3 linked regions of the Plantactinospora sp. BC1 genome follow. The protein of the gene in region 2 interacts with the protein of the main gene of each other region in a pairwise test. Links are inferred from orthologs where the notes say so. Each region holds a gene or a part of one and is shown on either strand. Other genes may lie near its edges.

What was found. The genes of interacting proteins can lie anywhere in the genome.
Region 1: the proteins of dnaE (region 2) and rplL interact in binary tests that used the Escherichia coli proteins (3 or more experiments, as listed by UniProt). The link is inferred for Plantactinospora sp. BC1 from one-to-one orthologs.
Region 3: the proteins of dnaE (region 2) and C6361_RS32875 interact in binary tests that used the Escherichia coli proteins (3 or more experiments, as listed by UniProt). The link is inferred for Plantactinospora sp. BC1 from one-to-one orthologs.

What each region holds. Positions count from the first base shown.
Region 1 is NZ_CP028158.1:6,057,681-6,060,645, forward strand. The notes cover bases 1-2,756. They hold rplL (50S ribosomal protein L7/L12), read right to left. Parts: upstream 1,693-2,756; coding sequence 1,309-1,692; downstream 1-1,308. Other genes in these bases: C6361_RS26555 (DNA-directed RNA polymerase subunit beta), read right to left, coding at 1-643; rplJ (50S ribosomal protein L10), read right to left, coding at 1,754-2,293; C6361_RS26570 (hypothetical protein), read right to left, coding at 2,655-2,756. In the rest of the region: more of C6361_RS26570, read right to left, coding at 2,757-2,965. UniProt on the Escherichia coli protein: The binding site for several of the GTPase factors involved in protein synthesis (IF-2, EF-Tu, EF-G and RF3). Is thus essential for accurate translation.
Region 2 is NZ_CP028158.1:6,412,135-6,420,897, forward strand. Bases 2,517-6,640 are described here. They hold dnaE (DNA polymerase III subunit alpha), read right to left. Parts: upstream 6,254-6,640; coding sequence 2,717-6,253; downstream 2,517-2,716. Other genes in these bases: C6361_RS28170 (AAA family ATPase), read right to left, coding at 6,582-6,640. Also shown: hisD (histidinol dehydrogenase), read right to left, coding at 1-688; C6361_RS28155 (LON peptidase substrate-binding domain-containing protein), read left to right, coding at 925-1,680; C6361_RS28160 (DUF2567 domain-containing protein), read right to left, coding at 1,595-2,356; more of C6361_RS28170, read right to left, coding at 6,641-8,297; C6361_RS28175 (hypothetical protein), read right to left, coding at 8,432-8,763. UniProt on the Escherichia coli protein: DNA polymerase III is a complex, multichain enzyme responsible for most of the replicative synthesis in bacteria. This DNA polymerase also exhibits 3' to 5' exonuclease activity. The alpha chain is the DNA polymerase catalytic subunit.
Region 3 is NZ_CP028158.1:7,487,253-7,490,324, forward strand. The notes cover bases 1-2,863. They hold C6361_RS32875 (pyridoxal phosphate-dependent aminotransferase), read right to left. Parts: upstream 2,101-2,863; coding sequence 901-2,100; downstream 1-900. Other genes in these bases: C6361_RS32865 (FtsX-like permease family protein), read right to left, coding at 1-177; C6361_RS32870 (PadR family transcriptional regulator), read left to right, coding at 268-882; C6361_RS32880 (MmpS family transport accessory protein), read right to left, coding at 2,134-2,863. Also shown: more of C6361_RS32880, read right to left, coding at 2,864-3,072. UniProt on the Escherichia coli protein: Shows aminotransferase activity with methionine and histidine as substrates, and to a lesser extent also with phenylalanine.

The DNA.
Region 1 (2,965 bases), 360 kb from region 2 along the record:
TGACGGCCTGCCGGCGCTTACGGTCGATGCGGACACCCACGGTGTCGCGCTTGTCGATGTCGAACTCCAGCCAGGCACCCCGGCTCGGGATGACCTTGACGCTGGAGAGATCGCGGTCGGAGGTCTTGTCCGGCTGCTTGTCGAAGTAGACGCCCGGGGACCGGACGAGCTGGCTGACCACCACGCGCTCGGTGCCGTTGATGATGAAGGTGCCCTTCGGCGTCATCATCGGGAAGTCACCCATGAACACCGTCTGGCTCTTGATCTCGCCGGTGGTGTTGTTGGTGAACTCCGCGGTCACGAACAGCGGGGCGCAGTAGGTCAGGTCCTTCTCCTTGCACTCCTCGATCGAGGCCTTGACCTCGTCGAAGCGCGGCGCGGAGAAGGAGAGCGACATAGTGCCAGAAAAGTCCTCAATGGGACTGATCTCGTCGAGGATCTCGGCGAGACCCGATCGAGCGTGCGGGTCGTCGGCCGACCGGCCCTGCCAAGCCTCGTTGCCGACCAGCCAGTCAAACGACTCGTTCTGGATGGCGAGGAGGTTGGGGACCTCGAGGTGTTCGGTAATCCTGCCGAAGGAGATTCGGCGGGGCGCGAAAGCGCTCGACGTACGACTGGTCTTCGCAGGGCGGGAAGCTGCCAAGATGCGTCCTTCCGAGGACCGGTGCTGCTAGATGCGGCTGTCACGCGTGCACTCCAATGGCCCCACTCCAAACGCCCAAAACTGGACATTCCGAGCAGGGGTCAAGTCGGAAGGCAGCGCAAACTAGCAGTGTAGCCGAGCGGCTAACCGCTGTCCAGCCCACCACGGCAGGGCGTTGCAGAACGTGTCGCCAACCAGTGGCTGGCGCGCGCTGAGCGCGCTCACACGTCCCGCACGCATCCCGCTAGGCCTCGTAGGAACCAGCGGCTCGTGGTGCTGCCGTGGCCCTTACCCAGGTGTCGGCCGTCGCAAGCGCGGAAGGTCTTGCTGATGTCAGCGTGCCTGCCGGTTCGTGCCGCGTCAAGGGCTGATGCCCGGGTCGGGCGACCTCTTTGCCCGGGTCGCCATCCGAGCCTGACCGGCCGGACGGGCCAACGACGGCCGTCCGAGGCGTCAAAGCCCTGATCATCGACGGTCGCAGCCAGTCAGCGGACGGAGACGGGCGGCGATCCGGCGCCGGATCGCCGCCCGTCGGCGACATTGCTGTGCGTCAGCTCACTAGAGCGACGCGGGCCGCCTCCGGTGGCCCGTACCCCTGCGACTCCCGCTCGGCGGAACGGAGAGCTGGTCGGTACGGACACACCGGGCGCGGCGTGGAGCGGAAACTACTTGAGGGTGACCTTCGCGCCCTCGGCCTCCAGCTTGGCCTTGGCCTTGTCGGCGGCCTCCTTGTTGGCCTTCTCCAGGACCGGCTTCGGCGCGGCCTCGACGAGGTCCTTGGCCTCCTTCAGGCCCAGGCCGGTCAGCTCACGCACGACCTTGATGACCTGGATCTTCTTGCCGCCGTCAGCCTCCAGGATGACGTCGAACTCGTCCTGCTCCGGCTCGGCCTCGGCGGCCGGGGCCGCGGGGCCACCGGCGGCGACGGCCACCGGCGCGGCGGCGGTCACGTCGAAGGTGGTCTCGAACTGCTTCACGAACTCCGAGAGCTCGATCAGCGTCATCTCCTTGAACGCGTCGAGCAGCTCTTCGGTGCTGAGCTTCGCCATGGTGTCTGGCGTCCTTTCCTGATTTCTTACACGAATATCGGGGTACCGGAGGGCTGGCCGATCAGGCCTGCCCCTCCTTCTCACGCTTGTCCTGCAGGGCAGCCGCCAGGCGGGCGGTCTGCGCCAGCGGCGCCTGGAACAGGGCAGCGGCCTTGCTCAGGCTGCCCTTCATCGCGCCGGCCATCTTGGCCAGCAGCACCTCACGGGACTCGAGGTCGGCGAGCTTGTTGACCTCGTCCGCGGTGATCGCCCGGCCCTCGAAGACGCCACCCTTGATGACGAGCTTCGGGTTGGCCTTCGCGAACTCCCGCAGACCCTTCGCCGCCTCGACCACGTCGCCGGAGACGAAGGTCAGCGCGGTAGGACCGGTGAACAGCTCGTCGAGGCCGGCAATGCCAGCGTCCGTCGCGGCACGCTTGGCCAGCGTGTTCTTCGCCACCTCGTAGGTCGTGTCCCGACCGAGCGAGCGGCGCAGCTGGGTGAGCTGGGAAACCGTCAGCCCGCGGTACTCGGTGAGCACGGTGGCGCCCGAGTTGCGGAAGTATTCGGTGAGCTCGGCGACGGCGGTGGCCTTGTCGGCCCGAACCGGCTTGTCCGCCATGTCCCTCCTCTCTCGTTACTCCAGGCTGACCACGCCCGATCGGCCGGCGGCGCGATCGGAGCCCGGGTGCGGATCGGAGATCCCACCACAACGAGAGAAGCCCCGGCGCAGGGCGCACGGGGCGGGGAAGGTCATGCGGACACGACCTGGCACGCTACCGTCTCCCCCTGCGCGGGCCGCCCGTCGAGCGGGACCTTCGACCGTGCCAGGGCACGGTGACCAGCGGTCTCTGGGTTAAAACGTCGACCAGGCTAGCCTGACCGACTTATCAGAGTACGCGACGCCGGCCGTGACGACCAAATCACCCCGGGTGCTCCAGCTCACGTCCGCCCCGGCACCCGCCCACCTGCCGACGTCCGGATCACGCCCGACGGCGGCGCAGCCAGGCGTAACCGGCCAACGCCACCGCGCTCCAGATCACGGCGTGCCCGGTCAACAGGGCCACCGACCCGGCGGTCGGGCCGGCGGTGCTGGCCCGGGCGGTGGCGAGTACCGGCGGCGCGATCCAGGGCAGCACCGACTCCTTCAGCCCGAACACGTACACCCCGACCACCCCGCCGACCAGGGCGGTCAGCCCGTACAGCGGGCTGCTGGTCGCCGCCCGGCTGGCCAGCGCACCGAGCGCGACCGCCGCCGGCAGGATCAGCAGGTGCGCCCAGAGCCCCACCGCCA
Region 2 (8,763 bases):
GCAGCCGCTTGGCGGCGGTGACCCAGATGTTGCCCGGTCCGGTGATCATGTCGACCGGCTCGCACCGGGTCTGCCCGTCGGCGTCCGTGTCCGCCCCGTACGCCAGCATGGCGACCGCCTGGGCGCCGCCGACCGCGTACACCTCGTCGACGCCGAGCAGCGCGCACGCGGCCAGCACCCGGGCGTCGGGCAGGCCGCCGTTCTCCTGCTGCGGCGGGCTCGCCACCACCAGCGAGCGGACGCCGGCCGCCTGGGCCGGCACCACGTTCATCACCACGGTCGACGGATACATCGCGAGGCCGCCGGGGACGTAGAGCCCGACCCGGTCGACCGGGACCCAGCGCTCGGTGACGGTGCCGCCCGGCACCACCTCGGTGGTCACGTCGGCCCGCCGCTGGTCGGCGTGCACCCGGCGGGCCCGGTCGATCGCCTCGACCAGCGCGGCCCGGACCTCCGGCTCCAGCGTCGACTCGGCCTCGGTGATCGTCTCGGCCGGCACCCGGAACCGGTCCAGCCGCAGGCCGTCGAGCCGATGGGTGGCGTCCTGGATCGCCGCGAAACCATGCTCGCGGACCGCCTCCACGATCGGGCGGATCTTCTCCACCGCCACGGAGACGTCGAGCTGGGCACGGGGCAGCAGCGGGCGTGGATCACGCCAACCGCCGCGCAGGTCGATCCGGTTCAACACCCTTGGCAGTCTATTCGGCACCCACCGATCGGTCCGCGTCCGCCCAGCCGGCGGGACGGTGACCCGGGCCACCCGGTCGGGGACACCGGACACGCCCGGCGCGGCAGCGGCTCCACGCCGGGCGGCGCGACCCGGTACCAGCGGTGCCGGACGGACCGGTCGAGCGGGCCGACCGGCGGCAGGATCTCCCCGGGCGGGGCGGTTCGCCGCCGGTGCCGACGGGCTAGGCTCGGACGGTGGACGCGCGGCTGCCGGTGTTTCCGCTCGGGACGGTGCTCTTTCCCGGCCTGGTCCTGCCGTTGCACATTTTCGAGGCGCGCTATCTCGACCTGATGCGGCACCTGCGCGGCCTGCCGGAGGGCACGCCCCGGGAGTTCGGCGTGGTCGCCATCCGCAGCGGCGGGTCGGCGTCGGTCTCCGCCGGCCCCGAACCGGAGTCCCGGACCGGGCCGGAGTCGCGGCCGGGCCAGCCGGAGCTGACCGACCGGCGCCCGGACGGTTCGCCGGTCACCCTGCACGACGTCGGCTGCACCGCCGAGCTACGGCAGGTCACCGAGCTGCCGGACGGCCGGCTCGACATCGTCACCGTCGGCCGTCGGCGGTTCCGGATCGCCCGCGTCGAGGCAGGCAGCACGCCGTACCTGACCGCCGAGGTGGAGTGGCTGCCCGAGCCGGTCGGGCAGGAGCAGCTCGCCGACCTGCTGGCACCCCGGGTGCTCGCGGTCTTCCGGCGCTATCTCACGCTGGTCCGGGACGATCCCGAGGAGCTTTCCGAGCAGTTGCCGGACGACCCCACCGTGCTGTCGCACCTGGTCGCCGCGACCGCCGCGCTCACCCTCACCGACCGGCAGCGGCTGCTGGCGACGCCGGACACCGCCGGCCGGCTGAGTGCGGAACTCCGGCTGCTCAATCGCGAGGCGGCTCTGCTGCGCCAGGTACGGGCGGTGCCGGTGCCACTGGCGGAGCTGGCGGTACCGGCAAGTCCCAACTGACCGGCCGGGATGCCGGCTCGGCCTCGGGCCGGAACACCGGCTCGGCCTCCGGCCGCAGTCCGGGGTAACGGGACCAGCCGGCCAGCAGGGTGTACATCACCGCCGCGCCGAACGCCGGCACCAGCAGGTCCCCGATGGCCGGGACGAACCCGAGCAGCAGGTCGTACTGCCCGCCGTACAGGTCCGGTGGCTTGCTGAACGTCGCCCCGGGCGGGGCGCTGGCCAGCAGCCGCTCGTAGCCGGAGAGGCCGATCTGCCGACCGAGCTGCCAGGCGAGTACGGCGGCGCCGAGCATGCCGAGCACCGTCACCAGCATGCCGACCGGCCCCCGGTGGCGGCGCAGCAGCAGCCACATCGCGATCGCGGCCAGCACGCCCAGGCCGAACCCGAGCACGCTGAACCAGCCGTCGGCGGCGATGAACTCCTCCGGCTGCGGCGCCGCCAGCAGCGCACCGTCCTCGGTCTGCACCACCGGCACACCGGGCGACACGGCCGACCAGAGCAGGCCGAACGGAACTCCCAACAGGATCAGCGCCAGCAGCACGGCGACGTTGGCCGCCGCGCCCCGGAGCAGCCGGCGGGCCGGTTCACTCCCGGCCGGCGGCGCAGCGGTCGGATCCGCCGGGACCGGCCAGCTGCCGTTCGCGGCGGCCGGATCCGGGCCGGGTCGGGTCAGCGGGTCCGGGGTCGCACCGGCCGGCGTACCCGGGTCGGTCCGGCCCGGCGCGTCCGTGACCGGTCCGCCGGGCGCGCCCGGCGCTGTCCCGGCCGGTACGCCGTGCGGCGGGCCCGGCGCCGCCGCCGGAGCAGGTGCCGGCGGTACGACGGGACCGCCGTGGTCGCCGTCGCCGAGCGGGCCGTCGGAAGGGGAGGTTGCCGGACTCACGAGATGATCCTCTCAGGCCCGGCCGCCCTCCGGAGGCCCGACCCGGAGTTGCCCGCTCCCACCGCGACGGCCGGCGAGACGTCCCCGCTCGGAGCGCCGGCCGACCAGGCAGCCGGCTCCGGTCGCGGTGCACGAGCACGCCGGCCCCGGTCAGCCCGCGACGGCGCTCGGTCCGAGCAGCGCCTTGAGGTCGGCCATCAGCGCGGTGGTGGGAGCCACCCGGAGCGGGCTGAGCCGCAGCAGGGTGGCCCGGGAGCCGTTGACCAGCTTGACGTGCACCTCGGCCGAGCCGGGATGGCTGGCCAGCACCTCGCGGAGCCGCTCCACCAGCGGCGGCGTGCAGCGGGACGGCGGCAGGGCCAGCACCACCGGCTTGACCTCGTCCGGTGCGGTGATGTCGGGCATCGACAGGTCCATCGCCATCAGCCGGGGCTGGTCGTCGCGGCGGTCGATCCGGCCCTTGACCACCACGATCGCGTCCTCGGCGATGTACTGCCCGACCAGTTCGTAGGTGTTCGGGAAGAAGAGCACCTCGACCGCGCCGCCGAGATCCTCCAGGGTCGCCGAGGCCCATGCCCGGCCCTGCTTGGTGATCCGGCGCTGCACCCCGGAGAGGATGCCGGCCAGGTTGACCACCTGCCCGTCGGCGACCCCGCCCTCCTCGGCCAGCGCCGAGATGGACATGTCGGCGGCGGCGGCGAGCACGTGCTCGACGCCGAAGAGCGGATGGTCGGAGACGTAGAGGCCGAGCATCTCGCGTTCGAAGGTGAGCAGGTCGGTCTTGTCCCACTCGCCGGTCGGGATCGGCGGGGTCACCACCATGCCGCCGCCCCCGCCGTCGTCCCCGCCGCCGAACGCGTCGCCGAAGAGGTCGTACTGGCCGACCGCCTCGTTGCGCTTGAGTGCGATGAACGAGTCGATCGCGTCGGTGTGTACGGCGAGCAGCCCCTTGCGGGTGTGCCCGAGCGAGTCGAACGCACCCGCCTTGATCAGCGATTCGACGGTCTTCTTGTTGCAGGCCACCGCGTCGACCTTGCGCAGGTAGTCGTAGAAGTCGGTGAAGTTGCCCTTCTCCTTGCGGGACCGGCGGATCGACTCGACCACGTTCGCGCCGACGTTGCGGACGGCGGCCAGCCCGAACCGGATGTCCTGGCCGACGGCGGCGAACCGGGCGTTGGACTCGTTGACGTCCGGCGGCAGCACCTTGATGCCCATCCGCCGGCACTCGGCCAGGTAGACCGCCGACTTGTCCTTGTCGTCGCCGACGGAGGTGAGCAGCGCGCTCATGTACTCCGCCGGATAATTCGCCTTCAGGTAGGCGGTCCAGTAGGAGACGACGCCGTACGCCGCGCTGTGCGCCTTGTTGAACGCGTAGTCGGAGAACGGGACCAGGATGTCCCAGAGCGTCTTGATCGCCGCGTCGCTGTAGCCGTTGTCCTTCATGCCGGCGGCGAACGGCGCGAACTCCTTGTCGAGGATCTCCTTCTTCTTCTTGCCCATCGCCCGGCGCAGCAGGTCGGCCTTGCCGAGCGAGTAGCCGGCCACCTTCTGGGCGATCGCCATGACCTGCTCCTGGTAGACGATCAGCCCGTAGGTGTCGCCGAGGATCTCCGCGAGGGAGTCGGCGAGTTCGGGGTGGATCGGTACCACCGGCTTGCGGTTGTTCTTGCGGTCGGCGTACTCGTTGTGCGCGTTGGCGCCCATCGGACCGGGCCGGTAGAGCGCGCCGACCGCCGAGATGTCCTCGAAGTTGTCCGGCGCCATCGAGCGCAGCAGCGCCCGCATCGGACCGCCGTCGAACTGGAACACCCCGAGGGTGTCACCCCGGCCGAGCAGGGCGTACGTCGCCTTGTCGTCCAGCGGCAGGTCCTCCAGCACCAGGTCCTCGCCCCGGTTCTCCCGGATCGCCTCCAGCGCGTCGTCCATGATGGTCAGGTTGCGCAGGCCCAGGAAGTCCATCTTGAGCAGGCCGATGGTCTCGCAGGCACCCATGTCCCACTGGGTGATGATCGAGCCGTCCTGCTCGCGCTTCTGGATCGGCAGCACGTCGACCAGCGGATCCCGGGACAGGATCACCCCGGCCGCGTGCACCCCCCACTGCCGCTTCAGCCCCTCCAGGCCCTTGGCGGTGTCGACGACCTTGCGTACCTCGCCGTCGCCGTCGTAGAGCTGCCGGAACTCGGCCGCCTCGGGATAGCGCGGGTGGCCCGGGTCGAAGATGCCGCCGAGCGGGATGTCCTTGCCCATCACCGCCGGGGGCATCGCCTTGGTGATCCGGTCGCCCATCGCGAACGGGTACCCGAGGACCCGGGCCGCGTCCTTGATCGCCGCCTTCGCCTTGATCGTGCCGTACGTGATGATCTGGGCGACCCGCTCCTCGCCGTACTTCTCGGTGGCGTAGCGGATCATGTCGCCGCGCCTACGCTCGTCGAAGTCCATGTCGATGTCGGGCATCGAGACACGGTCGGGGTTGAGGAACCGCTCGAAGAGCAGGCCGTGCGCCATCGGGTCCAGCTCGGTGATGCCGAGCGCGTACGCGATCAGGGCGCCCGCCGCCGAACCACGCCCCGGCCCGACCCGGATCCCCTCCCGCTTGGCGTACGCGACCAGGTCGGCGACGACCAGGAAGTAGCCCGGGAAGCCCATCTTGAGGATCACGTCGAGCTCGTACTCGGCCTGCCGCCGACGGTCCTCCGGCACCCCGCCCGGGAAGCGCCGCTCCAGCCCGCGCATCACCTCCTTGCGCAGGAAGGTCTCCTCGGTCTCCCCCGCCGGCACCGGGAACTGCGGCATCAGGTTGCGCGGCGCGAAGAGCTCGGAGTAGTCGCCGATCCGCTCCGCGATCTCCAGCGTGCTGTCGCAGGCCCCCGGCACCTCCGAGTCCCAGAGCGCGCGCATCTCGGCCGCCGACTTCAGGTAGAAGTCCCGGGCGTCGAACTTGAACCGCTTCGGGTCGGCCAGCGTCGAGCCGGACTGCACGCAGAGCAGCACCTCGTGCGCGTCCGCGTCCTTCTCGTAGGTGTAGTGCAGGTCGTTGGTGGCCACCGGCTTCAGGTTGAGCTTCTTGCCCAGCCGGATCAGGTCCTGCCGGATCCGGGTCTCGATGTCGAGCCCGTGATCCATCACCTCCAGGTAGTAGTTCTCCGCCCCGAAGATGTCCCGGAACTCCGCCGCCGACTCGCACGCCTTGTCGAAGTTCCCGATCCGCAGCCAGGTCTGCACCTCGCCCGACGGGCAGCCGGTGGTGGCGATGATCCCCTTGCCGTACTGGTGCAGCAGCTCCCGGTCGGCCCGCGGCTTGAAGTAGTAGCCCTCCAGGCTGGCCCGGGACTGCATCCGGAACAGGTTGCGCAGCCCGTCGGCGTCCCCGGCCAGCATGGTCATGTGGGTGTAGGCGCCACCGCCGGAGACGTCGTTCTCGCCGCCGTCGGCCCAGCGGACCCGGGTCCGCTCCCGCCGGTCGGTCCCCGGCGTGAGGTACATCTCGCTGCCGATGATCGGCTTCACCCCGGCGGCCGTGGCCTGCTTGTGGAAGTCGTACGCGCCGAAGAGGTTGCCGTGGTCGGTCATCGCCAGCGCCGGCATGCCCAGCCGGTTGGTCTCGGCGAACAACTCCTTGAGCCGGGCCGCCCCGTCGAGCATCGAATACTCGGTGTGCACGTGCAGGTGCACGAACGAGTCAGACACCCAGGGCCCCCTTCCCTCACGCGGCTGCCGGCCGGCACGCCGACGACAGCTCGACGGCGGTGGCCGGTCACCCAGCGACGCATCCCCCAACGGCACCACGCAGCGCCTGGCGAGCGCGGGCCGGACGGCACGATCCGTGCCCCGACGGCAGGGCGCGTACCCCGACGCGCGACCGCCGGTCCCCGAGCCTAGTCCCAGGGCGGCGCGGTCTCCAGGCTTGACACCCGCCCGGGCGAGCTGTCCCACATTCCGCCCCCGGGTGTGTCGTCCGACCGGTTCGTCCCGGCCGAACGGGGCGGTCGCGACGCCGATGCGGCAGCGCGCCGGGTCAGCGGGCGAACGGCTCCAGCATCATCGACGCCGCCTGGAGCCAGGCGTCCCGGGTCTCCTGGGCGAGCTGGGCGTACTCGATCGACGAGCCGGTCTCCAGCGCCGGGTCGTACGGCACCACCGCCACCGCGCGGGTCCGGGTGGCGAAGTGCCGCTTCAGGTCGTCGAGCAGCGGCGAGCGGCCCGGCGTCGGGCAGGAGAGCAGGGTGACCGCGTTGTCGGCCAGCTCGCCCATCCCGATGTCGTGCAGCAGGTCGAGCATCCAGTCGGCGGTGAAGGCGGCGTCCTCCCGGGGCACCGTGGTGACCACCAGCTGGTCGGCCGCGCGCAGCACCGTCTGCCAGTTGGAACTCTCCACGTTGTTGCCGGTGTCCACACAGATCACGTCGTGGGTGCGGCGGAGCAGCTCCAGCACCCGCCGGACGGTGTGCTGGTCGAGGCGCTGGGCGAACCGGGGGCTCTCCTCGCCGGCCAGCACGTCGTACGAGCCGTCGGAGGCGTGCCGGAGATAGTCGTCGAGCCGTTCGATCAGCTGGGTACTCGGCAGCGCCTCGATCTCGATCAGGTCGGCGACCAGATGCCGGATCGTCCGGGCGTGCCGGGCGCTGCCGGCCCGCAGGCCGAGGGTGCCGCGCAGTTCGTTGTCGTCCCAGGCGAGCACGCCACGGCCGCGTACGCTGCCCACCGTCGCCGCGCCGAGCACCGTCGCGGTGGTCTTGTGCACGCCGCCCTTCGGGTTGGCGAAGGCGACCACCCGGGGTGAGCCGAGGTCGCGGCGCAGCACGTTGCGGGCGCGTTCCACCTCGGGGTCGGCCGACCGCTGCTGCCGGGTCGGGTAGGGGTCGATGGTGGCCCGCCGGGACACCGGGGCGTAGCCGACGTCCACCGCCGGATAGCCGGCGGGCGGCGCCGGTGCCGGGCCGGACGGCGGGACTACCGACGGGACGACGGGCGGGGCGACGGCCGGCGGCGGAGTCACCGGCGGCGGGGCCAGCGAGTTGCGCGGTGCCGGGACCGACCGGCCGGTGGCGGGAGGCGGCAGCGGCCGCTGCGCCGGGGGCGGGTCGGTGCGCCGGACCGCGGGCGGCGGGCTGGGCAGGGCCGGTCGCGGTGCCGGCACCACCGGCGGCGGAGGCTGGTAGCCGCTGCCGAGCGCCGCGTAGCGGGACTCGCCGGCGAAGTCCGGTCCCGCCGGCTCCGGCCGGTACGGCTCCACCGGCTCGGGGCGGTAACCGGGGTCGGGCCGGTAGCCGCCGGGCGGATAGCCGGGCTCCCGCCGGTCGGTGCCGGGCCGGTAGTCCGGGCCGGGCCGGTAACCCGGCTCGGCGGGATGCCCCGGGCCGGGGCGGTACCCGGGCTCGGCCGGGCGTCCGGGACCGAAGCCGGGATCGGGCCGGTAGCCCTCCTCCAGGGCGGCGTAGCGGGACTCCCCCGGATGACCGGCGCCGCCGTAACCGGGGGCGGCCGGATAACCGGGCCCGGCCGGATAGCCGGGGGCCGGCGGGCGGGGGTCGGGCTCCGGCCTGCCGGGGTAGCCGTTGCCGGCGTACCGACCGGTGGCCTGACCGCCCTCGGCGGGCGGCTCCGGCCCGCCTCGTTCGTCGAGAACCTGCTGCTCGTCGGTGCGACCGCCGTGCAGGGCCCGGTCGAGCAGCGCCCGCCAACGCGGCGCTGATTCCGCCGGCCGGCCCCAGCCGGTCTCGGTGCCGTCCACGGCTCGCCCTCCCAGCACCATCGGTCCCCGCCCTGACAGGCTACGAAGCAAACCCTATTCGGGCCACCTGTGCCAGCGCACCACCGCCGTCGGCGTGCCCGCCGTCGACCAGACGTCCATCGTGCCGCCCACCGTCACGCCCCGCCGCTCGCCCCGGTGGTGGGCGGGTCGGCCGGCGGCGCCTCGGCCGGCGGCCGGTCCGACGGTATCTCGGCCGAGGGCGACTCGGTCGCCGGGTCCGGCTCCGGCGGAAGGTCGTCGACCGGAGAGTCCACCGTGGGCGGCGGCTCCGTCGCACCCGGACCGGCCGGGCCGGCGGTCCCGGTGGCCGGCGGGTCGACGGGCGGATCGGCCGCCGGGCGGGCCGAGGTCGACGGGGCGAGCGGGTCCGCCTCCGGCGCATCCTCGGCGCCCGGGCCACCGGTCCCGTCGGCGTGGGTGGCCGGCAGGCTCGCGTCGGCGGGCG
Region 3 (3,072 bases), 1.1 Mb from region 2 along the record:
GAGAATGTCGTACGCGGCGCGGGTCTCGCGTTGCACCCGATCGTTCAGGCGCAGTTGGGAGGTGGTGGTGGTGCCGGTCAGCACGACGAAGCCGGTGGTCGCGACGAGCACGCCGGTCAGCAGGGCGAGTGATCGCCAGAGCCGGGTCCGCAGTTGCCGCCAGATGAATCCGACCACCGCGCCCCTCCTCTTCTCCCGCAGGACACTCTGCGCTATACATTGTCGCAATGCAAGAGGCCGTGCGGACGGCCGGAAGGTGGGTCAGGGATGGCCATCCAGCATGCGGTACTCGCGTTGCTCGCCGACGGCCCGAGTTACGGATACGAGCTGAAGGGTGCCTTCGAGACGGCCGTCGGTCCACAGTGGGGGTCGCTGAACATCGGCCACCTCTACCAGATCCTCGACCGGCTGGCCCGGGACGAACTGGTCCGGGCCGAACGGCAGGCGCAGCCGGTCAAGCCGGACCGGGTGGTCTACGAGATCACCCCCGCCGGCCGGACCGAACTGGCCAGGTGGCTGGCCGAGCCGAGCCCGCGCAGCGGCGGCTTCCGGGACGACTTCTTCCTCAAGGTCACCGCCGCCGCCCGCTCCGGCTCCGCCGACGTGGTGCGTACCGTGCTCGCCAACCAGCGCGGCTATCTGCTGCGCGAGCTGCGCAACCTCGGCACGCTGCGCCGGGAGGCGACCGACCCGGTGGTCGAGCTGCTGCTCTCGGCCGCGAGCCGGCACGTCGAGGCGGATCTGGCCTTTCTCGACGACGCCGAGACGGGCCTGCTCGACGGCGCCCGGATCCGGATCCCGTCCGCGCGGACGGCCGGCGCCGATGCCGTACCCGGGGCGCTGCCCGACGGTCGCGCAGCCGGCCTGGCGGAGGGCGCCTGAGCCACGCCACGACCGGGGTCAGGCCGGGGCGCCGCCGAGCGTGCGCAGCCGGGTCACCGCCTCGGCCAGCACCTCCGGGCGCTTGCAGAAGGCGAACCGGACCAGCCGCCGCCCCGCCTCGACGTGGTCGTAGAAGACCTGGGTCGGCACGGCGACCACCCCGCAGCGCTCCGGCAGCGAGCGGCAGAACTCCACCCCGTCCCGCCCGCCCAACGCGGTGATGTCGGCGGTGACGAAGTACGTCCCCTCCGGGACCAGCACCTCGAAACCGGCCTCGACCAGCCCGGCCGAGAGCTGGTCCCGCCGCGCCTGGAGGTCGGCCCGGTAACCGTGGTAGTAGTCGTCCGGCAGCGCCAGGGCCACCGCGACCGCCGGTTGCAGCGGTGCCCCGCCGGTGAAGGTGAGGAACTGCTTGACCCGCATCGTCGCCGCCACCAGCGGCGCCGGGCCACTGGCCCAACCGATCTTCCAGCCGGTGCAGGAGAAGGTCTTGCCCGCCGACGAGATCCGCAGGGTGCGTTCCCACATGCCCGGCAGGGTCGCCAGCGGGACGTGCGGGCTGCCGGCGTCGGTGAAGACCAGGTGCTCGTAGACCTCGTCGGTGACCGCGATGGTGTCGTGCTCCTGGCACAGCCGGGCGATCAGCGCCAGCTCGTCGGCGTCGAAGACCTTGCCGGTCGGGTTGTGCGGCGAGTTGAGCAGCACCAGCCGGGTCCGCGGCCCGAACGCGGCGCGCAGCTCCGCCGGGTCGAAGGCGTACCGGCCGCCGTCGACCGGGCGGAGCGTGACCGGCCGCCGGACCGCCCCGGCCAGGGCGATCGAGGCGGCGTACGAGTCGTAGTACGGCTCGAAGCAGACCACCTCGTCGCCGGCCTCGCAGAGCCCGAGGATCGCCGCCGCGATCGCCTCGGTCGCCCCGGCCGTGATCAGCACCTGCCCGTCCGGGTCGTACTCCAGTCCCCAGAACCGGCGCTGGTGTGCGGCGACGGCGGCGCGCAGCGCCGGAACGCCCGGACCGGGCGGGTACTGGTTCTGCCCGCCGCGCAGCGCCGCCACCGCGGCGGCCAGCATCTCGGGCGGCCCGTCCGTGTCCGGAAAGCCCTGGCCGAGGTTGACCGCGCCGGTGCGCACCGCCAGCGCCGACATCTCCGCGAAGATGGTGGTGCCGAACGGGCGCATCCGGCGGACCAGGGGATCGGAGTCGGTTGTCGTCGTCACCCCGTCACCCTAGAGCCGTGCCGTGCCGTTTCGTCAGATCCCGAAATCCGAGCAGGTGAGGGTCGCGTAGTTGCCGCTGGCGGTCTTCGAGGCGGTGGACTTCCCGTCGACCGTGATCTTGCAGGAGATGTCGCCGGAGCCGCCGCCGGTGCGGATCGCCACCACCGTCTTCAGCTCGTCCTCGGGAAGCTTGACCTCCTTCTTCCACGGAAGGTCGACCGACGGCAGGTGCACCTGCTTGCCGGCGCCGTCGATGTAGGAGAGCGCCACCCGGCCGTCGCCGGTCACCTCGTAGACGACCGTCTGGCCGCCGCTGCCCGGGTTGCCGCCATCCTGACTGTCCGAGGTGGACGGTGGCGGAGTCGCGTCCAGGCTGGTCTCCACCGACTTCCGCAGCTGGTCCATGAAGGACAGCGGGCCGAGGCAGAGCCCGACGCAGGCGACCAGCACGACCACCACCACGGCCACGATCACGATGATCATGGTCTTGTTGCTCTTCTTCGGCGGTGCCGGCGGGTACGGCCCGCCCGGGTAGCCCGGCTGTCCGGGCTGTCCCGGCTGTCCGTAACCGGGGTAGCCGCCGGCACCGGCCGCCGCGTAGGGGTCGGTGCCGGGCGGGGCGGACTGCGGCGGGCCGGACTGCGGCGGGTAGACGCCGTAACCGGCGTCCTGCTGGTTCGGCGCCCCGCTGGTCGGGTATGGCGTGGCTGGTGGGCCGGACTGCGGCGGGTACGCCGGGCCGGCACCGTAGGCCGGGGCCGGCGGCTGGCCCGGGCCGGGCTGCTGCGGCGGGGCGTACGGGTTCGGCTGCTGCGGCTGGCCGTACCCGGCCGACTGCGGCGGCTGGCCCCAGGCGGGCTGCCCGTACGGGCCGGGTTGGGGCGGCTGTCCGTAACCGCCCGGCTGGGCCGGGGGCTGGCCGTACGTGGTCGGCTGCGCCGGCTGTCCGTAGCTGGACGGCTGCGCGGGCTG